4 regions of the Streptomyces sp. NBC_01571 genome follow, and region 2 is predicted to be linked to each of the others. Evidence: riboswitches for the same ligand, from Rfam matches in the RefSeq annotation. Region 2 holds a riboswitch; each other region holds the start of a gene.
What was found. A riboswitch is a leader RNA that binds a small molecule or an ion and turns the genes downstream of it on or off. The one in region 2 is predicted to bind cyclic di-AMP.
Positions count from the first base shown of each region.

Region 1 (5,460 bases), 1.4 Mb from region 2:
ATCGACGCCCCGCAGGAGGGCCACACACTCCGTGACTACTGCGACGCTGCCGGGATACCGCGGCTCGTCACGGACGAGGACATCATCCCGGTCGAGACGTTCATCGCGTACGGGGAGTGGTTCCAGCAGCGGCTCGTGCCCGAGCTGGAGCAGGTACGGGTCGTCTCCGTCGACCGGCGAGGCGGCGAGGGCTTCGAGCTGAAGCTGGACTCGGGGGAGTCGTTCACGGCGCGGGCGGTCGTCGTGGCCACCGGACTGTACGGCCTCGCCCATCTGCCGCCCGAGCTCGGTGAGGCGGCGGCGGACGGACCGGCGCCCACCGGCCCCGTCTCGCACAGCTCCCAGCACCATGACCTCACCCGGTTCTCCGGCAAGGAACTGATCGTCGTCGGCGCGGGACAGTCCGCCCTGGAGACGGCCGCACTCGCGGCGGAGGCGGGCGCGCAGGTGCGCGTGGTGTCCCGGGGCCGGGGCAGGGTCGCCTTCGGCGCGCCGCCCTGGGGGCAGCCGAAGCTGCGCCCGGAGTCGCCCTTCGGACGCGCCTGGTCGCTGTGGGCGCTGAGCTACTACCCGCATCCCTACCGCTACCTGCCCGCCGAGACCCGGCACTATCTCGTCCGCCGGGTGCTCGGCCCGCTCGGCGCGTGGTGGCTCCGGGACCGCTTCGAGGGCAAGGTCGAGGTCAGCGAGATCGCCCGGATCGAGCGTGCCTCGGTCTCCGGGAGCCGCCCGGTGCTCTCCGTGCGCACCCTGGGCGGTTCGGCCGAGGAACTCGCGGCCGACCACGTCATCGCGGCGACGGGCTATCGCGTCGACCTCGCGGCGATGGACTTCCTGGGACACGCGTTGCGGACGGAGCTGGCGGTGAGCCGCGGCACTCCGAAGCTCGGTGCCGGATACCGGTCCTCGGTGCCCGGGCTGTACTTCACGGGGTTGCCCGCGGCGGCCTCGTACGGGCCCGTGATGCGGTTCGTGTGCGGGACGGAGTTCGCCTCGCCGCGATTGGCCAAGCACCTGGCGGCGGCTCACGGTTGAGGTGACGCAGGGCGCTCGGGACGGCGGTGGGGGTGGTGGCGGGGGACCACGGCCCCCGCGTCACCAGGAAGTGACCGAACGATCGCAGTCCGTAACCAGGCGGTCGGCGGCGGGTGTTGGAGCCGGCGTCGCGGCGCTTCCGGGCGCCCGGCGCGGCGGATCGGACGGTGCGACGCCGTCCGTCGCGCGTGGTCCGTGCGGTGAACGGCGTTGCTGACGGGATACCGGACGTCGTCCGGTTCACGCCGGGCCGATGAGTCGCCGGATCCGTATTCTTCGGATCATGGCCGCTCCGACTGCATATTCACTCATCGCCACTGACCTGGACGGAACGCTGCTCCGCGGCGACGACACACTCTCCGACCGCACCCGGGCCGCGTTGGCGAGGGCGGTGGAGGCGGGTGCCCGACATCTGGTCGTGACGGGGCGCCCGGCGCCGAGAGTGCGCCCGCTCCTCGCCGAACTCGGCGGCACGGGACTGGCGGTGTGCGGACAGGGGGCGCAGCTCTACGACGCGGGCGAGGACCGTCTGCTGTGGTCGGTGACCCTGGACAGGGAACTCGCGGAGACGGCGCTCGGCAAGATCGAGGCGGAGGTCGGGCTGCTGTACGCGGCGGTGGACCAGGACGGCGCGGACGGACTGACACTCATCGAACCCGGCTATGTGATGCCGCACCCGACGCTTCCCGCGGTACGGGTCGGACGCCGTGACGACCTCTGGACGGAGCCGATCAGCAAGGTGCTGCTGCGCCACCCGCTGCTGTCCGACGACGAGTTGGCCGCGGCGGCCAGGGGGGTGGTGGGTTCTCTGGCCACCGTCACCATGTCGGGGCCCGGCACGGTCGAACTCCAGCCATGCGGGGTGACCAAGGCGACGGGGCTGGCTCTCGCCGCCGCCCATCTCGGGCTGGCCTCCGAAGCCACCGTCGCCTTCGGTGACATGCCCAACGACATCCCCATGTTCGACTGGGCCGCCCACGGGGTCGCCATGGCCAACGCCCACCCAGAGCTCAAGGCGGTGGCCGACGAGGTGACGCTGTCGAACGAGGACGACGGGATCGCGGTGGTACTGGAGCGGTTGTTCCCGCTCTCCGCTCCGTAGCCCCGATTTCCCGGGGCCTCGGTTTGCCGTGGGCCCGGTTTCCCGGGGTCCTGGCTTCCGGGGGCGCCGGATGTCCGGTCCGGCGCCCCGGTTGCGTGGCGTCCGGTCAGTAGGCGCCGTTGACGTTGTCGATGGAGCCGTACTTCGCCGCCGCGTAGTTGCAGGCGGCGGTGATGTTCGCGACCGGGTCGTAGGAGTCCCACGACGTGCCGGCCACGTGGTAGGCCTTGAACGTGGGGTCGATGACCTGGAGCAGGCCCTTGGAGGGGATACCGGCGGCGGCGTTGGAGTCCCAGTTGTTGATGGCCTTGGGGTTTCCGGAGGACTCCCGCATGACGTTGCGGTGGATGCCGTTGTACGTGCCCGGGATTCCGTTCTTGGCCATGATGTCCAGCGACTGCTTGATCCAGCCGTCGAGGTCATTCGTGTACGTCTTCGCGGCGGCCGTGGTCTTGGCGGCCGTGGTCTTGGCGGCCGTGGTCTTGGCGGCCGTGGTCTTGACCGTCGTGGTCTTGGCGACCGCTTCCGTGACCTTTGTCGACTTTGCGATGTTCTGGACGGTTTGCGTCCCGACCGTCAGGGTGAGGCCCGGACGGAGCGCCGACGGGTTGGGGCCGATGACCGCGCTGTTGGCCTCGTAGAGCTTCTTCCAGCCGCCGCTGGAGGGGTACTTCCGCGCGATCTTGGCCAGGGTGTCGCCCGTGACCACCTTGTACGTGACGAGCTTGACGTCGGAGGCGCCCGTGGCGGCCTGTGCGCAGGTGGCGCCCAGGAGCGGGAGGGCGAGTACCGCCGCGCCCGTGCCCGCAGCGAGAATGCCGCGGACGAGGGTGCTGCGGGTCTTCGGGTGGCAGTGTCTACCTGCTGCGGCCATGACGTGTTCCTCTCCGGCGCCTGCGAGGTGAGCTGTCGGGTTCGGGCGGGAGCTGCCCGGCCGCACGCTGAGTGCGACTTCACCCCTAGCCGTTCCGGACTTCGGATCGGCGGCTTACCTGGGTCCCCCGCTCCTGCCGTGCGTGTGTGGTCGGGTGTGGGTTTCCGGTCGGCGGCAGGATTGGGCGATCCGTCCGGAGTGACGTGAAGGTATGCGAGAGCACATGTCCGGAACAAGCCTTGATGTCGCGGTGTAGATCGTTTTCACCAGGACATAAGGGCAGATGAATTGCCCGATTAATCCGGAATGCTTCGCTCAACTTGGCTTATGCAAACGGGTAGTCGCTCGGCGGGGCTGCGGAGTAGATGACCTTCGGGCGTGACCCAACTCACTCCATGCCGCAGGAATAAAGCGGCAATGAAGGCAAGTCGGGCATATAAGGCGCGGATAAGAGGCCGCTGAGTCCCCGATCGGAGCCGGGCGCACCGCTCGTAGGGACGGGTCCGTGGCGGGGTCCCCGTGGGGGAGCCGGTCCCCGTCGGGCCTGAAGTGGAGCCTGTGGAGACGGTGTTCGGGAAATTCGTGCCGCTTCATGTCGGGATGAAGGTCGAACTCAGGCTCTGTGTATGGCCTGTTGATCCCGACCACCGCTTCCGCCCCGGTGCTGCCGAGGCGGGCGACCGTCTCCCGGCCACCCGTGGAAGCGGGCGGGCGTCCCTGCCGGGGTTCGTCAGGAATTCAGCGGTCCGCGCTCCGCTCCGCGGGATCGCCGATGGCGCCGCCGGGGCCCTGTCCCGTCGTGCGCGGGATCCTCCGCTCCCATGTCCGATGGAAGACCACCTCGTCGCCGTCCTTGCAGACCAGCTCGCTTGAGGTGATGAAGTCCCGTGTGTCGCAGGTGACTTCGGAGCGGACCTCGATCCTCGCGTCCCAGGCCGGTTCCGGGCGGTGCAGACGGATCGACCAGGAGAAGTGGGCGCGTGCGCTCAGGGGACCGGCTTCCTGGACGGAGTACGTCTCCAGTGCGTCCTCCGTGTGCTCGAGGCCGTCCGGGTGGACGCGGGTGCCGCAGTGGCGCGGGACGACTTCCAGGCGCCACTCGCCCTTCGCCATGTCGCGTACGACCAGGCGTTCCGGGCGTGGTTCGTCGAGCGTGGCGGCGGAGGCCACCCCGAGCGGTACGGAGTGCTCCGGCTCCGCGAAGGTGATCGTGGGGTCCGACTGCCTCGCCCGTACCGGGAGTTCGAGGGAACTGCCCGACGGATCCAGGGTGAAGCCGGCCTCCGAGCCCGGCTCGGGCCACATCCACGGCCAGTACGCGGAGGAGAGGGAGAGACGGATGCGATGGCCCGGCGGGACGGCGTAGCCGATGGCGTCCAGGTCGAAACGTACGTCCTCCGTGGTGCCCGGTCTCCAGGAGGCCGCCTGATCGCCGCCGTCGCGCACCGGCACGTTCAGGGCACCCCGAGTGACCAGGGTCGAGGCGCCGTCGGGGGCCACGTCGCACACCCGGGCGATCACCTGGCCCCGGGCCGAGTGCGAGGTCATGCGCAGGCGCACGCTCGGGCGGCCCAGGATCCAGGTCTCTCCCGGTACCTCGAACTCGAAGCAGGCGGATCTCGCGTCCTCCTCCCGCTGGTCCGGCGGCAGGTCCGCGTCGCCTCCGGTGGGGCGGAAGCGACCCGCGTCCACGCCGGTGTGCTGAGGGGAGCGCACGAGCACCGGCGCACCCCGGAGCGCGTACGCGACGGGGGTGACCGAGGGGGAGGGCCAGGCGCCGTCGCCCACCCAGCGGCCGGGCAGGGAGGCGTACGTCGTCGCCGGTGGGTGCGCGTCCATGACGTAGGCACGCAGAAGGGGCTCGGACATCACTGTGCGGCTGTCCGTGCCGGTCGAGGAGCCGGCGTCCGTGCCCGCCGAGGTGCGCGTGCCGTGCGGCTTGAGCCAGTGGTCCCACCAGCGGAGCGTCTCCTGGAGGAAGCCGATCGCCGGGCCGGGCGGGCGGTCCTGGTCCGGGTACGCGTGCGACCAGGGGCCGATCACGCCTCGTACGCGGTCCGGCGGGAGGCTCTGGACCAGGCGCAGCACCGAGTCACGGTAGGGGTCGTGCCAGCCGCCCACCGCCAGGACGGCCGCACGGATCACGGAGCCGTCCTCGTGGGCGCCGCCGTTGCTCCCGTACGGGTCCTGGGCCGGGTGCGACGGCCACGTACGGATGAACGGGTCCACCGTCTCCAGCCGCTTCACCCACATGTCACGCCACATCACCTGGCCGACGTACGCGGGGTCCGGCGGGCGGGCGACGTGGGCGAGTGCCGCGGCCGCGCGGGCGTGCGCGCCGGTGGTGGGGACGGCGCCTCCCGCGCCGTCGATGCCGTGCTCGATGCCGTGCTCGATGCCGTGGTCGAAGCGGTCGTCATCCGAGCAGACCGTGACGAGCGCCCCGAGC
Region 1 is NZ_JAPEPZ010000001.1:6,005,941-6,011,400, forward strand. It holds gene OHB41_RS27150 (FAD-dependent oxidoreductase) at 1-1,035, shown strand, start outside; gene OHB41_RS27155 (HAD family hydrolase) at 1,319-2,137, shown strand; gene OHB41_RS27160 (LysM peptidoglycan-binding domain-containing protein) at 2,244-3,011, opposite strand; cyclic di-AMP (ydaO/yuaA leader) riboswitch at 3,034-3,142, opposite strand; gene OHB41_RS27165 (CocE/NonD family hydrolase) at 3,750-5,460, opposite strand, start outside.
Region 1: it holds a riboswitch for cyclic di-AMP, as region 2 does, so the genes downstream of both, OHB41_RS27160 (LysM peptidoglycan-binding domain-containing protein) here and OHB41_RS33485 (M23 family metallopeptidase) in region 2, are expected to answer to the same signal.

Region 2 (5,460 bases):
ACCAGCGGCTTCGCCGCCGCCGTCCGCCGCGCCAGCCGGGTGAACTTGCGCGGGTTGCCGATGGATTCGAGGTACATGAGGGCGACGTCGGTGTCCGGGTCGTCGTACCAGTACTGGAGGACGTCGTTGCCGGACACGTCCGCGCGATTCCCGGTGGAGACGAACGTGGACACGCCTGTGACGCCCGTGACGCCGCCGCCACGCCGGTGCAGCCGGGACAGCAGGGCGATCCCGATCGCGCCGGACTGGGCGAACAGGCCTATCCGTCCGGGGCGCGGCATCTCCGGTGCCAGGGAGGCGTTCAGGCGCACGCCGGGAGAGGTGTTGATGATCCCGAAGGTGTTGGGGCCGATGATCCGCATGCCGTACGTGCGGGCCTGGCGGACCAGTTCGCGTTGGCGTTCGCGCCCGCCGGGCCCGCTCTCGGCGTAACCGGCGGAGACGACGACGAGACCCTGCACCCCGTGCTCGCCGCACTCCGCGACGACCTCGGGAACGTACGGCGCGGGCACGGCGACGACCGCGAGGTCGACGTGCTCGCCGATGTCGCGGACGGAGCGGTGCGCGGGGACCCCGTCGAGCTCCTTGTCCTGGAGCGACTTGTTCACCGCGTACAGCCGGCCCGTGAAACCGGCCTCGCGGAGGTGGGCGAGGACACTGCGGCCCACCCCGCCGGCCGCACGGCCCGCGCCGATGACGGCGACCGAGCCGGGCGCGAGCAGCCGCTGCACCGAGCGGGCCTCGGCGCGCTGCTCCCGCGCGCGCTGCACCGCGAGGGAGCGGTCGGTGGGTTCGAGGTCGAACTCAAGGCGGACGACGCCGTCCTCGAAGTGCCGCTTCTGCTGGTACCCGGCGTCCGTGAACACCTTGATCATCTTGGTGTTGGCCGGCAGCACCTCGGCGGCGAACCGGCGGATGCCCCGCTCCCTCGCCACCGCGGCGATGTGTTCGAGGAGGGCCGAGGCGACGCCGCGGCCCTGGTGGGCGTCCTGCACGAGGAAGGCGACCTCGGCCTCGTCGGCGGGCGCGGAGGCGGGCAGGCCACCGGCACCGATGCGGTCATAGCGTACGGTGGCGATGAACTCGCCGCCGATCGTGGCCGCGAGCCCCACCCTGTCCACGAAGTCGTGGTGCGTGAAGCGGTGGACGTCCTTGGCGGACAGACGCGGGTACGGCGCGAAGAAGCGGTAGTACTTCGACTCGTCCGAGACCTGCTCGTAGAAGCTGACCAGGCGCTCGGCGTCGTCGACCGTGATGGGCCTGACGCGGGCCGTGCCTCCGTCGCGCAGCACCACGTCGGCCTCCCAGTGGGAGGGGTACTCGTGCCGGTCCGACGAGGTCTGCATGGGCCCCAGAGTACGGCTCGCGTCCGACAGCGGCGCGAGGCAGGCTAGGGGCAGCGGATTCGGATCCAGGCCGGGGTCCGAAGCCGGGTTCGGGGCGGGTACGACACCCGCTTCGGACGCGCTTCACTCTATGGAACACTGGTCTAGACAACCCTGAACCCCTGAAGGGCAGCATCACATGGCTGAGCGCCGCGTCAACGTCGGCTGGGCCGAGGGCCTCCACGCCCGTCCCGCCTCCATCTTCGTCCGGGCGGCCACGGCCTCCGGCATCCCCGTGACGATCGCCAAGGCGGACGGCAACCCCGTCAACGCGGCCTCCATGCTGGCGGTCCTCGGCCTGGGCGCCCAGGGCGGCGAGGAGATCGTCCTCGCCTCGGAGGCCGAGGGCGCGGACGCCGCCCTCGACCGACTGGCCAAGCTGGTCGCGGAAGGCCTCGAGGAGCTTCCCGAGACCGTCTGAGGCGCCCCCCTCACGGGGCTCCGAATCGACGGCGGCGAAGGTCTTCGTACCGAAGGACATCGCCCCGTACGCATATCGAAGGGCTCGCCTGAAAACATCGGGCGGGCCCTTCGCTATTTCGAATTACGGGCAGCAGAAATAATCCCCCGCGAATTACCCCTCTTTGTATACGGCCCCTGTGTTAATGACGCAGGCCCGTCATGTTTACGGGACGTTGCGAAGTCCTCACACGGTCCGGGCGCTCTCCCCCACCGGGAAACCTCAGCCGGTGCGCGGCCGTCGCGCGCTCGGTGTGCAGCGCCGTGATGGCCCGGGCCCGCTCGCCGTCGCCGCGCGCCACCGCGTCCACGATGCCACCGTGCTCCGCCCACGACTCCACCGGATCGGCGGGCGCCTCGACCGCGTACATCCAGGCGATCTTGTGCCGCAACTGGGCCAGCGTGGAGGTCAGCGCGGGGCTCCCGGAAGCCTGTGCGAGCGTCTCGTGGAACCAGCCGCCCAGGGAGCGCAGATCCTCGCTGTTCCCCCTCCTGGAGCGCTCCTGACCCAGTCTGACCAGGCCTCGCAGCACCTTGAGGTGGGCCTCGGTGCGCCGCTGGGCGGCCCGGGACGCCCCCAGCGGCTCCAGCAGCATGCGCATCTCCAGCAGGTCCGCCGCCTCCTGCTCGGTGGGCTCCGCCACGCACGCGCCCGCGTGCCGGCGGGTGACGACGAATCCCTCGGCCTCCAGGGTGCGCAGAGCCTCGCGCACCGGGACGCGCGAGACGCCGTAGCGGCGCGCGAGCAGTTCCTCGGTGAGCCGGCCGCCGCGCTCGTAGACACCCGCGACGATGTCGTCACGGATCGCCGTGCATACCGAGTGCGCGGGAATGCGCATGACCGGACCTCCGCCTTAATCCCCGCGAAACGCGGTCGATTGACGCTCGTTCGGCGACTCTATTGCAGCAGGCCGGAATTTCCGATGGCGGACCGGAATCCATGGATATTTTTTGGACAGACAGCCGTTCGAAACGACGAAGCCCCGGCTCGGGTGAACCGGGGCTTCGGAAGTGCGGCCTCCTGGCGTCAGACGTTCACGCCGTGCGAGCGGAGGTAGGCCACCGGGTCGATGTCGGAGCCGTACTCCGGCGTGGTGCGGGCCTCGAAGTGGAGGTGGGGTCCGGTGGTGTTTCCGGTGGCCCCGGAGAGGCCCAGCTGACCGCCGGGCGTGACGGTCTGGCCCACGGAGACACCGATGGACGACAGGTGGCCGTACATCGTGTACGTGCCGTCGTGCATCCGCAGGACGATCTGGTTGCCGTAGGCACCGCCCCAGCCGGCCGTGACGACCGTGCCCGAGCCGACCGCGTGGACCGGGGTGCCGGACGCGGCGTGGAAGTCGACGCCCGTGTGGCTGCCGGAGGACCAGAGACTGCCGCCGGCCTTGTAGCCCGTGGAGACGTACGAGCCGGGGATCGGCAGGACGAAGGTGTTGAGACGCTTGCGCTCGGCGGCGCGGGCGGCGCGCTCCTTGGCCTCGCGCTCCTTCTTGGCCTCCTCGACGGCCCGCTTGCGCGCGGCCTGTTCGGCCTTCCGGCGGGCGGCGGCCTCGTCGGCCGCACGCTGCTGCGCGGCGGCCTGCGCGTCGATCTGGGCGGCGACCGTGTCGCCGATGGTGACGGCCTGGGTCAGCCCGGTCTGCTCGACGGAGCTGTCCGCGGCGAAGGCCGGGGCGGCCAGGGTTCCGATGACACCGGTGGTGGTGAGCGCCGCGACGCCGACGGCGTTCGAGGTGGTGCGCTTCACGCGGCTCGGACGACGGTGTTTCCCGGGGCCACAGGTGAACGCCATGAAGGGGCTTGGTCCTTTCCTTCCCTCTCGCCTACCGGGTTAGCTGACGGGTTCGGAGCAGGAAGGTCTCCTACGGACGCCCTCGCGGGGAGGGGGGTCCGATTCACCCCAGGGACTGCGTACGGGTCCCCGGCTCCCCTGGCTCGCGCCGTACGGGGACTCGGCGATGACTGTCCGGTGCCGCGGACGCGGCGCACTGCCTGACGAACAGCCGGACCGACGCTAAGCGGGCCCTCTTTCAAACAACAAACGGATCACGGTTTTTGTAGTGCATGCCACAGGGAAGAAAGGCAACCTCCCTATCAATACGGACAAATTGAGGGTGTTGTCAGGGCAAAAGGGGGCCCGGGCGACTCTTCGGTCACCCGGGCCCCCTGGGCTCGCGTCTTCCGCCTCGCTTCTACTCCGCGGCCACGACGGTCACTTCACCGATGCCGAGCGCCTTGACGGGCTCCTCGATCTGCGCGGCGTCGCCCACCAGGACGGTGACCAGACGGTCCACCGGGAAGGCGCTCACCGCCGCCGCGGTGGCCTCCACGGTGCCGGTCGCGGCGAGCTGCTGATAGAGCGTCGCCTGGTAGTCGTCCGGCAGGTACTGCTCGACCTGGTCGGCGAGCGTGCCCGCGACGGCCGCCGCGGTCTCGAACTTGAGGGGCGCCACGCCCACCAGGTTCTGCACGGCGACGTCGCGTTCGGCGTCCGTCAGACCGTCCGCGGCGAGGGTGCGCAGCACCTTCCAGAGGTCGTCCAGCGCCGGCCCGGTGTTCGGGGTGTCCACGGAACCGCTGATGGCGAGCATCGCGATGCCCGTGCCGTCCGGCGCGGAACGCATCACCTGGCCGAAGGCCCGCACCCCGTAGGTGTAGCCCTTCTCCTCGCGCAGGACGCGGTCCAGGCGCGAGGTGAGGGTGCCGCCGAGGCAGTACGTGCCGAGCACCTGGGCCGGCCAGACGCGGTCGTGCCGGTCCGAGCCGACACGGCCGATCAGCAGCTGCGTCTGGACCGCGCCGGGGCGGTCCACGATGATCACGCGGCCGGTGTCGTCGGCCGTGACCGGCGGCACGGGACGCGGCTCGGCGGAGGAGCCCGTCCAAGCGCCGAGCGTCTCGGCGAGCAGCCCGTCGAGGTCCACGCCGGTGAGGTCACCGACGATCACGGCGGTGGACGTGGCCGGGCGTACGTGCCGGTCGTAGAAGGCGCGGACTCCCGCCGCGTCGATCTTCTGGACGGTCTCCTCGGTGCCCTGCCGGGGACGGGACATCCGCGAGGTCGCCGGGAACAGCTGCCTGGAGAGCTCCTTGGCGGCGCGGCGGGCCGGGTTGGCGCTCTCGTGCGGGATCTCGTCGAGCCGGTTGCGCACCAGCCGCTCGATCTCGCTCTCGGCGAACGCCGGTGCCCTCAGGGCGTCGGCGAGCAGTCCGAGCGCCTTGGGCAGGCGCGAGACGGGCACTTCGAGGGACAGGCGGACGCCGGGGTGGTCGGCGTGCGCGTCGAGGGTGGCGCCGCAGCGCTCCAGCTCGGCGGCGAACTCCTCGGCGGAGAGCTTGTCGGTGCCCTCGGAGAGCGCGCGCGCCATGATCGTGGCGATGCCGTCGTAGCCGGCCGGCTCGGCCTCCAGCGGCGCGGCGAGCAGCACCTCGACGGCGACGACCTGCTGGCCCGGGCGGTCGCAGTGCAGCAGGGTCAGGCCGTTGTCCAGCGTGCCGCGCTCGGGAGCGGGGAACGCCCAGGGCTTGGGCCGGCCGGCCTGGGGCTGCGGGTGGAAGTCCATGGTGGCGAGCTCGGTCACTTCGCCGCCTCCTCGTCGGTGTCGTCGGCGGCGTC
Region 2 is NZ_JAPEPZ010000001.1:7,439,636-7,445,095, reverse strand. It holds gene OHB41_RS33500 (bifunctional acetate--CoA ligase family protein/GNAT family N-acetyltransferase) at 1-1,346, opposite strand, end outside; gene OHB41_RS33495 (HPr family phosphocarrier protein) at 1,525-1,806, shown strand; gene OHB41_RS33490 (GntR family transcriptional regulator) at 1,988-2,683, opposite strand; gene OHB41_RS33485 (M23 family metallopeptidase) at 2,872-3,636, opposite strand; cyclic di-AMP (ydaO/yuaA leader) riboswitch at 3,650-3,812, opposite strand; gene OHB41_RS33480 (M16 family metallopeptidase) at 4,037-5,425, opposite strand; gene OHB41_RS33475 (M16 family metallopeptidase) at 5,422-5,460, opposite strand, start outside.

Region 3 (5,460 bases), 2.9 Mb from region 2:
GCCGCTGCAGCAGTGCCTTGACCGGCGCCCACCCGGTGCCCGCCGCGATGAAGGTCAGGGGCCGTTCCACCGGCGTCCGCAGGATCAGTCCGCCGCCTGGCGAGCCGAGCCGCAGGACGTCGCCCTCCCGGGTCCGCCGCACCAGGGCGGTGGAGAGCACCCCGTTCTCCACCCGGCTGACGTGCAGATCGAGGGTGAGGTCGGCACGGGGCGCGTTGCCGATGGAGTACGGACGCCAGACGCCCGGCAGATGGGGGACGCTGACGCTGACGTACTGGCCGGGGAAGTAGCGGAGCCGCTGGTGCGGTCGCAGGGTCAGGACGACGAGGTCGTCGCCGTGCCGCGTCCGGGACACGACCTCGGCGTCCCACCAGGGTGGTTCGCCCGCGTGCTGCGCCTCCCAGGCTCCCTGGAGCATGACGTTCGTGATCGCACCGTAGGCCTCGCCCCAGGCCTTCTCCGCCTCCGCGTTCCACGCCGACCCCGCGACGACGGCGAACGCCGCGACGAGACTCGCCCCCACGGCCGCGTAGTGCTCCGGCTCCGCCAGGTACTTCCGGTGATCGCGCCCCAGTTCCCGTAAGTACCCCGGCAGTGCCGGGTCCTCCAGCCGTTCCAGCACATGGGTGAGGGCCGCGAACAACCGGTCCCGCTGCCGCTCCATGTCCTCCGGGTGGTCCAGCGGGAAGAGCCCGCGCAGGTCCGGGTTGTGCCGGAAGAGATGCGAGTAGAAGTACTTGACCGCGAACTCGGCCCGTCTCTCGACGACCGCGAAGCTGGATCTGAGTATTTCGGGGTCCACGGCGCGAATGTAGAGAGTCGTCGAGCCGCGGAGTCAAACGGCAGGTGATTTACGGACAGTCCGGGGTGAAGTCCGCGCGGCGTCCGCGCCGGGGCGTGTTCCGGGCCCGCGCGCCCTGCGGACGCCATTGATCCGCGCGCCGGATACCGTCGGGGAGTGACCGACCAGCCCCCGCCGCTCAGCCCCGCTCCCGAACTCTTCACCTGGGAGTTCGCCACCGACCCCTACCCGGCGTACGCCTGGCTGCGGGAGCACGCGCCCGTGCACCGGACGCGGCTGCCCAGCGGGGTGGAGGCCTGGCTGGTCACCCGGTACGCGGACGCGAAGCAGGCGCTCGCGGACGCACGGCTCAGCAAGAACCCGGCCCACCACGACGAACCCGCGCACGCGAAGGGCAGGACGGGCATCCCGGGCGAGCGCAAGGCCGAGCTGATGACCCATCTGCTCAACATCGACCCGCCGGACCACACCCGGCTGCGGCGGCTCGTCAGCAAGGCGTTCACCCCGCGCCGGGTCGCCGAGTTCGCGCCGCGCGTGCAGGAGCTCACCGACCACCTCATCGACCAGTTCCAGGAGAGGGGCTCCGCCGACCTGATCCACGAGTTCGCGTTCCCGCTCCCCATCTACGCCATCTGCGACCTGCTGGGCGTGCCCCGCGAGGACCAGGACGACTTCCGGGACTGGGCGGGGATGATGATCCGGCACGGCGGCGGCCCGAGGGGCGGCGTCGGGCGGTCCGTCAAGAAGATGCGCGGGTATCTGGGCGAGCTCATCCGCAAGAAGCGTGAGGCCCTCCCCGGCGTGCCCGCGCCCGGCGAGGACCTCATCTCCGGTCTCATCCGCGCCTCCGACCACGGCGAGCACCTCACCGAGAACGAGGCCGCCGCCATGGCCTTCATCCTGCTCTTCGCCGGGTTCGAGACGACGGTGAACCTGATCGGCAACGGCACGTACGCGCTCCTCACCCACCCCGGGCAGCGGGAACGGCTGCAGACCTCGCTCGCCGCCGGGGAGAGGAGCCTGCTGGAGACGGGTGTCGAGGAACTCCTGCGCTACGACGGCCCGGTGGAGCTGGCCACGTGGCGGTTCGCGACCGAGGCGGTCCGCATCGGCGGACAGGACATCGCGCCCGGCGACCCCGTGCTCGTCGTCCTCGCGGCTGCGGACCGTGACCCCGCCCGGTTCGCACAGCCCGACACGCTCGATCTCTCCCGCCGTGACAACCAACACCTCGGCTACGGCCACGGCATCCACTACTGTCTCGGCGCGCCGCTCGCCCGGCTGGAGGGACAGACCGCGCTGGCCACCCTCCTCACCCGGCTGCCCGACCTCCAACTCGGGGTCGATTCGGCTGATTTGCGATGGCGTGGCGGACTCATTATGCGTGGATTGCGCACGCTTCCGGTGGAGTTCACACCTGGTCGGTAGTCATGCGGCAGTCGTACGGTGTGCGCGAGGCGGTTGTCGCGGCGCGCCGGAGTGGTGGCCGCAGAGTATGAAGGTCCGGTCGCCAAAAGGTGATGCTCCCTCAACTCTGTGATCTTCACGTGATCTGCGCTGCACCTACTTGTGACAAGTGATCGGGTGCGGATACGTTCACCCATCAACGCGGCTCATCAGCCGCGTAGTCACCTGCTGTCACGTGAAAGGCTCTCGCATGCTCTCCGGGAACGGCCGCCATCGTCGCCCCCGTCAGGCTCCGGCCCTCATCGTCGCGGCAGGAGTGACCGGATCGGCCATCGCCATCCCGCTGCTCGGTGCCGCCAGCGCGAACGCGGCCGACGGCACCACCTGGGACCGGGTCGCCGAGTGCGAGAGCGGCGGGCAGTGGAGTGCCGACAACGGCAACGGGTACTACGGCGGACTGCAGTTGACCCAGGAGAACTGGCAGCGGTACGGCGGCCGCATGTACGCGCCGAGCGCCGACGAGGCCAGCCGCTCGCAGCAGATAGCCGTCGCCGAGAAGGTCCTGGCCGACCAGGGTCTCGCCGCCTGGCCGACCTGCGGCCCCCTCTCCGGGCTCAGCAAGAACTCGGGCGAGGTCTCGGTCGACACGGGTGTGGCCGGCGACTCGTCCAGCTCATCCGATTCATCCACTTCGTCCGATGGGTCCGACTCCCTGTCGGACTCGCTCGGGATCGGCGCCTCTCCGTCCGACTCCTCCCGGTCCGATTCGTCCTCGACCGATTCGTCCTCGGACGAGACCGGGAACAGAACGAAATCGGACGCGCCCTCGGACGAGGAGTCCGGCAGCGCGCGGGAGGCGGACAGCGAGGGCGCGAGGTCGACGAAGGGTGGCGAATCGGGCAACTCGGGCCAGGGCGGCGACGCTTCGGCGGCCTCCGAGGGTGCGACGACCGGCGCCGGGCGCCACCGCGGCGGCAGTGCCGCAGAGAACTCCACCGACGACACGGCGGACGGCCGCGGCGACGACTCCTCCGGTCGGCACGCCTCGCGCGACTCCGGCGTCGCCCGCGGCGTCGTCGACGGCTCGTACGTCGTCCGCACCGGAGACAGCCTCTCGACCATCGCCGACGCCCTTGACCTCGAAGGCGGATGGGGCGGGCTCTACGCCGGGAACGAGAAGACGGTCGGCGACGACCCGGACCTCATTCTCCCCGGTCAGAGCCTTGCAGTTGATGCCGAATCGGGCGAAAAGTAGCGGGAGTTCACGTCATGGTTCGCTGGGTAATGTCCGGTTTGGCGCAAGTGAGAGATGGATCTCAAAGGCCCTGATCGTCTTTGAAATTCGGTCGATCGACTGCTTACGGTCATCACCGCTCGCCACAGCGGGCCCCGACGGTCGCAACGCCGAATCCTGCCAGCGGCCGTACGGGAACAGTCGACGCGTCAAGCGCCGTAGGCAGGAGCGGGGGACCCAAGGTAAGCGCCGCGCCCGGTAGTTGACCGGGAGCGGCTTGGGGTGAAGACGTGCGCCGAGAGCGCACGGCCGGGCACTCACCCGCCCGAACCCGACAGCTCACCTCGCAGGCGTCGGTGAGGGGATCACTCGATGCTGTTTTCCAGCAAGGGCAAGCACCGCCGTCCGTCCAAGGCCACTCGTGTCGCCACGCTCGCCGGTGTCACCGGCGTCGCCATCGCCGCTCCGCTGATGGCCGCCGGCAGCGCCTCCGCCGCCACCGCCTCCGAGTGGGACTCCGTCGCCCAGTGCGAGTCCGGCGGCAACTGGTCGATCAACACCGGCAACGGTTACTACGGCGGCCTGCAGTTCTCGGCCTCCACCTGGGCCGCGTACGGCGGCACCGCCTACGCCTCCACCGCCGACAAGGCGTCCAAGTCCCAGCAGATCACCATCGGCGAGAAGGTCCTCGCCGCACAGGGCAAGGGTGCCTGGCCGACCTGCGGCACGGGCCTGTCCGGCGCCGCGTACACCGGTGGCACGACCGCCCCCGCCAAGCCGTCCACGTCCAGCGGCACGCAGAGCACCGAGAGCCGGTCGACGGACACCGCGGCCTCCCGTTCGTCCGAGCGCCCGGCGGCCCAGAAGAAGACCGTCTCGACGCCGACCGGCAAGAAGGTCAAGAAGGGCGACGGCGAGTACAAGGTCGTCAAGGGCGACACTCTCAGCTCGATCGCCGAGAAGAAGAAGGTCAAGGGCGGCTGGCAGCAGCTGTTCAAGCTGAACAAGGACATCGTCGACGACGCGGACTTCATCTACCCGGGTCAGCAGCTCCACCTCAGCTGAGACGACGGTCCTCCCGGACGACGGGCCGATCGGTCGACGGTCCGCCCGGACGAGAGGCCTCCCGGATGAGAGGCCTCTCGCAGGAAGGGTCTCCACGCCGGAGACCCGATGAGGGTCCACCCCCGTCCCCACGGGCTCCCCGCTCCGGTGCGTCTTCCCCCGTACGCACCGGAGCGGGGCTTTTTGTTTCGAAGGGGAACAATATTTACCCTCAGTTCTGCTCAAGGGGTGGTCGAGCGGCTGGCCGATCGCCCCGAGCCGGTTAGGCTCATCCCGCGGAGCCGAACGCGGCACCGTGCAGTGCGGGCCCCGCGGGCCCGCGTACCCGCGTCACATCCCAGAAGGAGATGCTCGTGCCGTCCATCGACGTCGTCGTAGCCCGGGAAATCCTGGACTCCCGAGGCAACCCCACGGTCGAGGTCGAGGTCGGCCTCGACGACGGCAGCACGGGTCGTGCCGCCGTTCCGTCCGGCGCCTCCACGGGGGCCTTCGAGGCCATCGAGCTCCGTGACGGTGACCCCAACCGTTACCAGGGCAAGGGTGTCGAGAAGGCCGTCCTCGCCGTCATCGAGCAGATCGGCCCGGAGCTCGTCGGCTACGACGCCACCGAGCAGCGTCTGATCGACCAGGCCATGTTCGACCTGGACGCCACCGACAACAAGGGCTCGCTGGGCGCCAACGCCATCCTCGGCGTCTCGCTGGCCGTCGCGCACGCCGCCTCCGAGGCGTCCGACCTCCCGCTCTTCCGCTACCTGGGCGGCCCGAACGCGCACCTGCTGCCCGTTCCGATGATGAACATCCTGAACGGCGGCTCGCACGCCGACTCGAACGTGGACATCCAGGAGTTCATGATCGCCCCGATCGGCGCGGAGTCCTTCTCCGAGGCGCTGCGCTGGGGCGCCGAGGTGTACCACACCCTCAAGTCCGTCCTGAAGTCCAAGGGCCTGTCCAC
Region 3 is NZ_JAPEPZ010000001.1:4,515,087-4,520,546, reverse strand. It holds gene OHB41_RS20175 (globin domain-containing protein) at 1-802, opposite strand, end outside; gene OHB41_RS20170 (cytochrome P450 family protein) at 959-2,230, shown strand; gene OHB41_RS20165 (LysM peptidoglycan-binding domain-containing protein) at 2,460-3,464, shown strand; cyclic di-AMP (ydaO/yuaA leader) riboswitch at 3,648-3,811, shown strand; gene OHB41_RS20160 (transglycosylase family protein) at 3,816-4,508, shown strand; gene eno (phosphopyruvate hydratase) at 4,856-5,460, shown strand, end outside.
Region 3: it holds a riboswitch for cyclic di-AMP, as region 2 does, so the genes downstream of both, OHB41_RS20160 (transglycosylase family protein) here and OHB41_RS33485 (M23 family metallopeptidase) in region 2, are expected to answer to the same signal.

Region 4 (5,460 bases), 5.8 Mb from region 2:
GTACGAACCGTCCGCCCGCCACGTCCTGCCCGAGTTCACCGAGCGCACGACCACGGCACACCGGACCCTCGACCCGTACTCCAAGCTGTTCGACGAGCGCATCGTGTTTCTCGGGACACCGATCGACGACACGTCGGCGAACGACGTGATGGCCCAGTTCATGCACCTCGAACACCTGGCGCCGGAGCGGGACATCTCGCTCTATGTCAACTCCCCGGGCGGCTCGTTCAGCGCGATGACGGCGATCTACGACACGATGCGGTTCGTCACCTGCGACGTGGAGACCGTGTGCCTGGGGCAGGCCGCTTCGGTCGCCGCCGTCCTGCTGGCCGGCGGCACTCCGGGCAAGCGGTTCGCCCTGCCGGGCGCCCGGGTGCTGATCCGTCAGCCCTCGCTCCCGGGACCGGTCCAGGGGCAGGCGAGCGATCTGGCCCTCCAGGCAGCGGAGTTGACGCGCACTCGGAAGCTGCTGGAGGACATGCTCGTACGGCACACGGGGCAAAATCCCGAACAAGTCGCCGCCGACATCGAGCGGGACACGATTCTGGACGCGCAGGCCGCGCTGGCGTACGGGCTGGTGGACGGGATCATCCCGAGCCGCAAGAACTCGCGCACCGCGCCCGGTGCGGGGAACGCCACACCCGACGCGAGGTGATCCGCCGATGGTGCCCGAACTGCCTCCGCTGCCCGCACTGACACACGCCGAGGCCGAGCTGATAGACCGCTACCTCGACGTGGTCGACCTGGTCGGCCGTATCAACCCGGCCCGCCCGGGAGACACCTATCGCGGGCTGCGCGCCGCCCAGGCACTCGTCGGCAAGGCGACCGCGCTGCGTGACGCCCTGGCCCTGATGCACCAGCGGGGCGAGAGCGAGGTGCACGCGCCGACCCTGGCGCAGGCCCTGCGAGTTCTGGACGGCGAGCGGCGGGCCGCCCGCGTCACCCTGCCGCCCGACTCCGGCAGTTGAGGCGTCCACGCCCGGGCCGACGCTCACGCCGATCTGCGGAGCGCCCGGCCCGGGTTTCAAACGGACCAGTCGGCGTACCCCCCAATGGCGTAGACGCGCGTCCTTCCGGGTGGCCCCGGAAGTTGCGCAACACGCGTAGCCAAAAGGCGGAATGAAACGTTCCGTTGCTGGTAAGGGCGTTGCCGACGTCCCCAAAACCCCTCGAACAGAGGAGTGTCCACCCGAACGGGTGAGTGGTGAGTAACCCCACAAATCACCGGTTCCGCTCGGATTTTCCGACACCCATGCGTGAAGATCCCTTCCGACGACAAGCCCCCGCCACACCGGCGGGGCGGTCCGGGCGGACGCCGAGTCCTGCCGCCGCCCGGATGACCGGTCGACAGATGTGCATCGGCAGGAGTGGAGGACCCAGCAAGACGGGCCGCCGGAGAGATCCGGGCGGTCCTTGGGGTGAAGCCGCGTACGCGGCCGGGCTACTTCGCCAGCCCGAATCCGACAGGTCATCCTTCACAGGCGGTTGACGAAGGGTTGCGCATGACTGCGCTGAATCGTGTCCCGTCGCTGTTGACCCGGGCCGGTACGGCCTCGGCTCTGACCATCGCCGCCGTGGGCGGCAGCCTGGTGGTCCCTGGCGTCGCAGCCGACGCCGAGGCGGCCACACCGGCCACGAGGGCACTCCAGGTCGCGGCATCCAAGAAGGGCGCCCCGTACAAGTACGGTGCCACCGGGCCGCGCCGCTTCGACTGCTCCGGGCTCACCCTGTACTCGTACAAGAAGGCGGGCAAGAAACTGCCTCGTACGGCCGCGGGGCAGTACAACAAGAGCCACCACATCTCCGCCTCGCACCGCAAGGCCGGTGACCTCGTGTTCTTCCACTCGGGCCGGAACGTGTACCACGTCGGCATCTACGCCGGGAAGGGAAAGATCTGGCACTCCCCGAAGAGCGGGGAGGTCGTGAAGCTCCAGAAGATCTGGACGAGGAGCGTCTGGTACGGCCGGATCAGCTGAACCTGACCGGGTGGGGCGGCGGCGCCGGGGCCGCCGCCCCCGGGGGCACGAACCCTGGAGGCCCTCAGGCCGTCAGGGGCTCCAGGAGGAGCACCAGGCCGAGCACCGCGAGCGCGCTCCCGGTGACCGCCTCCACGGCGCGGGCGGCCCGCGGCCCGCGCAGCCACCGGCCGAGCCGGTCGACCAGCAGGGTGACCGCCGGGAACCACACCAGGGCGAGGGCCACCACGATCAGGGCCAGCACCAGGGTGCGGGGCATCGCGGGGCTGCCCGCGGGCACGAACTGCGGCAGCAGGCTCAGGAACGTGATCGGCGCCTTCGGGTTGAGCGCGTTGGTGACGAAGCCCTGCCGCAGCGGCCGGCTCCCCTCCCCCGGCACGCCGGGCCCGGCCTCGCCGGGCGGCGTCCCGCCGGACACCGCCGAGCGCTCCCGGTCCGGCTCCCGGTCGCGCCGCCGTCGCAGACCGCCCAGAGCCCGCGCACCGAGGTACAGCACGTAGCCGCCGCCGAGGAGCTGCAGCGTCCGGAACAGCGCGGGCACGGCCGCGAGGACGGCGGCGACGCCGGCGACGGCCAGCGCCGTGTGCAGGAGCAGGCCGCCCGCGACCCCGAGCGCGCACGCCACTCCGGCCCGGCGGGAGACGAGGGCGTTGCGTACGACGACGGTGAAGTCCGCGCCGGGCATGGCGACCATTCCCGCGGCCACTCCGGTGAAGGCGATGAGCTGTGCGTCCATGGCACCAGCCTGTCTGTATCAGGCCTTCAGCAGGTATGCCGAATATCCTGGGTCCGCCTTAAGCAACCGTTTAGACCTGGGCTCCCCCGCGGGCCCCGGACCTGGGGAGCCGTTCCATGTACGACCCGACCCGGCTGGCGGCCCTGGTAGCGGTGGCCGAGGCGGGATCCATCACCCGGGCGGCCGAACGGCTCGGCTACAGCCCGCCCGCGCTCTCCCAGCAGCTCGCCAAACTGGAACGGGAGGCGGGCGCGCCGCTGCTGGTGCGGTCCCATCGCGGGGCGCGGCTGACGGACGCGGGCGAGCTGCTCGTGGCACGGGCCCGCCGGGTGCTCGACGAGATGGAGCGGGCCCGGCACGAACTGGCCCGCCTGACCGGCCTGTCGGGCGGCACCCTGCGGCTCGGCACCTTCCAGACGGCGGGCATCCATCTGCTGCCGCCGGTGCTCAGCGCTTTTCGGCGGGCCCACCCGGACGTGGAACTCACGGTCGCGAACTACGAGCCCCCGGACGGCGTCGCGGCGGTCGCGGCGGGCGAGGTGGACCTCGCGCTGACCCACACCTACGAGCCCGCGGACCCGGTGCCCCTCCCGTCGTCGGTACGCGCGGAGCCGGTGCTGGTCGAGGAGCTGGTGCTGGTGACCGCCCCGGGACACGTCCTCGCGGACGGCGCGGCCCGGCTGCCGCTGGACGGACTCGCCGGGCAGCCGCTGATCAGCATGGCCCCGGACCATCCGCCCCGGCAGGGTGTGGAGGCCGCGCTGGCCCGGGTCGGGGCCACTCCGGCCGTGCGGGTCGAGAGCCCCGGGTACGCCCTGGTGTGCGCGCTGGTCAGTGCGGGGCTCGGGGTCGCCGTGGTGCCGGAGATGGTGGCCAGGACGGCGGCGACCCCGGTGGGACTGAGGCTGCTGGAACCAGGAGATCTGCGCCGTACGATCTCCGTCGTCCACCGGACCGACCGGCAGGCACCCGCGGCCGAGGCCTTCCGGGCCCTGCTGCGCGGCGTGTTCGGACGTGCCACGCGGTAGGGAGACGCGGGAGGGAATCGCGGCAGAGGCGCGGCAACTGATCGTTTCCTCACGGCTCTTGCGGGCCGCCGGCCGCCACCGGCTGGGCCGACACCGTCCACGGCAACTCGATGGAGACCGTCTTGCCGCCCTCCCGGGTGGGCCGCACGAGGACCCTGCCGCCGCACTCGGCGGTCAGCCAACGGATGATCACCATCCCTCGGCCGTTGTCCTGTTGGACGGCGGCGGGCAGACGCTTCGGGAAGCGCGGATGGCTGTCGGTGACGCCGATGCGCAGTTGTTCGTCCCGGACGAGCCGGACGTCCACCGTGAAGGTGGGCGACTGACCGAAGGTGTGCTGGACGGCGTTGGTGGCTAGTTCGGACACGATCAGGCGTACGGTGTCCGCGACTTCGGCGTCACACGGCAGGCCCCATTCGGCCAGCACGTCGACGACGAACTTCCGGGCCGCGGAGACCGAGGCGGGATCGCTCGGCAGGGTGACGGATGCTTCCTGGTGATCTGCCATGGCGACGTCGTCCCTTTCCCACGGGACCGGAGTCCGACACGGAGCGGATGGTTCGAGTACGGTCCCGGACTGGTGCTTCGCGCCAGACTGCCATCACTGGGCCGGTCACGGGCGCGATCCACCAGGATATGCATATATCTGTCGCTCGAAGCGGTGAACTCTGCGGAGCAGGCCGTATTTGGGCGGCTCGGAAGGAGTAAGGAGTACGGCCATGCAGCACGGTCCCGCGGTACGCCGCCGCAAACTCGGTGCCGAACTGCGCGCGCTGCGCGCCGGTGCGGGCCTGACCAGTGGTGAGGCGGCCCGTCTCGTCGGCTGGCACCAGTCGAAGGTGAGCCGGATCGAGACGGGGATCAGCGGGGTGAAACCGGCCGACGTGGAGCACCTGCTGGACGCGTACGGCGTCCGGGAAGCCGGGTTACGGGAGCTCCTGCTCGGGCTGGCCGGATCCGAGGGCAACGGGCGCCACCACTGGTGGCACGCCTACCGGGGGGTCCTGCCGCCCGCCTACCGGGACTTCATCAGTCTGGAGTCCCAGGCCAGCGGTATGCGCACGCTGGAGACGTCCGTGGTGCCGGGTCTGCTCCAGACCCCCGAGTACGCCCGGGCAGTGACACGGGCGGCCGTGGGCGGACTCGAGGACGACAAGCTGGACGCGCTCGTCGAGGTGCGCCTCGCCCGGCAGGACGTGCTGCGTTCGCATCCGCCGCTGGAACTGACCGCCGTCCTGGACGAGGCCGTGCTGCGTCGTGAGGTCGGGGGACCCGAGGTCATGGCACGGCAGCTGGCCCGGTTGCGGGAGGCCGCCGTCCTCCCCCAAGTGCGCCTCCAAGTGCTTCCGTTCGCCGCCGGAGCGCACGCCGGAGTGACCGGGCCTTTCGTTATTTTCTCATTTCCGAACACAACTGATCTGGACGTGGTTGTTCTCGACCACTTGACGAGTAGCCTCTACCTCGAGCGGAAAGAAGACCTTCAGGCCTACACCGAGGCCTTCAACACCCTTCGGTTTAACGCCCTTTCACCCGAGGACTCGTTGGACTACATCGCCGCGATAGGTGACGGCGTGTAAGGAGGCACCCCCATGACCGCACTGCCTCGGTACGTACCTTCCAGTACTTCACTCCGTGATGTGCGCTGGCTGCGCAGCAGCCGCAGTACGGGAATGAACAACTGCGTCGAGACCGCACGACCGGGCCCCGGCCCCTGGGCCGG
Region 4 is NZ_JAPEPZ010000001.1:1,682,908-1,688,367, forward strand. It holds gene OHB41_RS07625 (ATP-dependent Clp protease proteolytic subunit) at 1-655, shown strand, start outside; gene OHB41_RS07630 (hypothetical protein) at 663-968, shown strand; cyclic di-AMP (ydaO/yuaA leader) riboswitch at 1,336-1,499, shown strand; gene OHB41_RS07635 (C40 family peptidase) at 1,503-1,976, shown strand; gene OHB41_RS07640 (LysE family translocator) at 2,041-2,712, opposite strand; gene OHB41_RS07645 (LysR family transcriptional regulator) at 2,829-3,740, shown strand; gene OHB41_RS07650 (ATP-binding protein) at 3,790-4,248, opposite strand; gene OHB41_RS07655 (helix-turn-helix domain-containing protein) at 4,460-5,317, shown strand; gene OHB41_RS07660 (DUF397 domain-containing protein) at 5,330-5,460, shown strand, end outside.
Region 4: it holds a riboswitch for cyclic di-AMP, as region 2 does, so the genes downstream of both, OHB41_RS07635 (C40 family peptidase) here and OHB41_RS33485 (M23 family metallopeptidase) in region 2, are expected to answer to the same signal.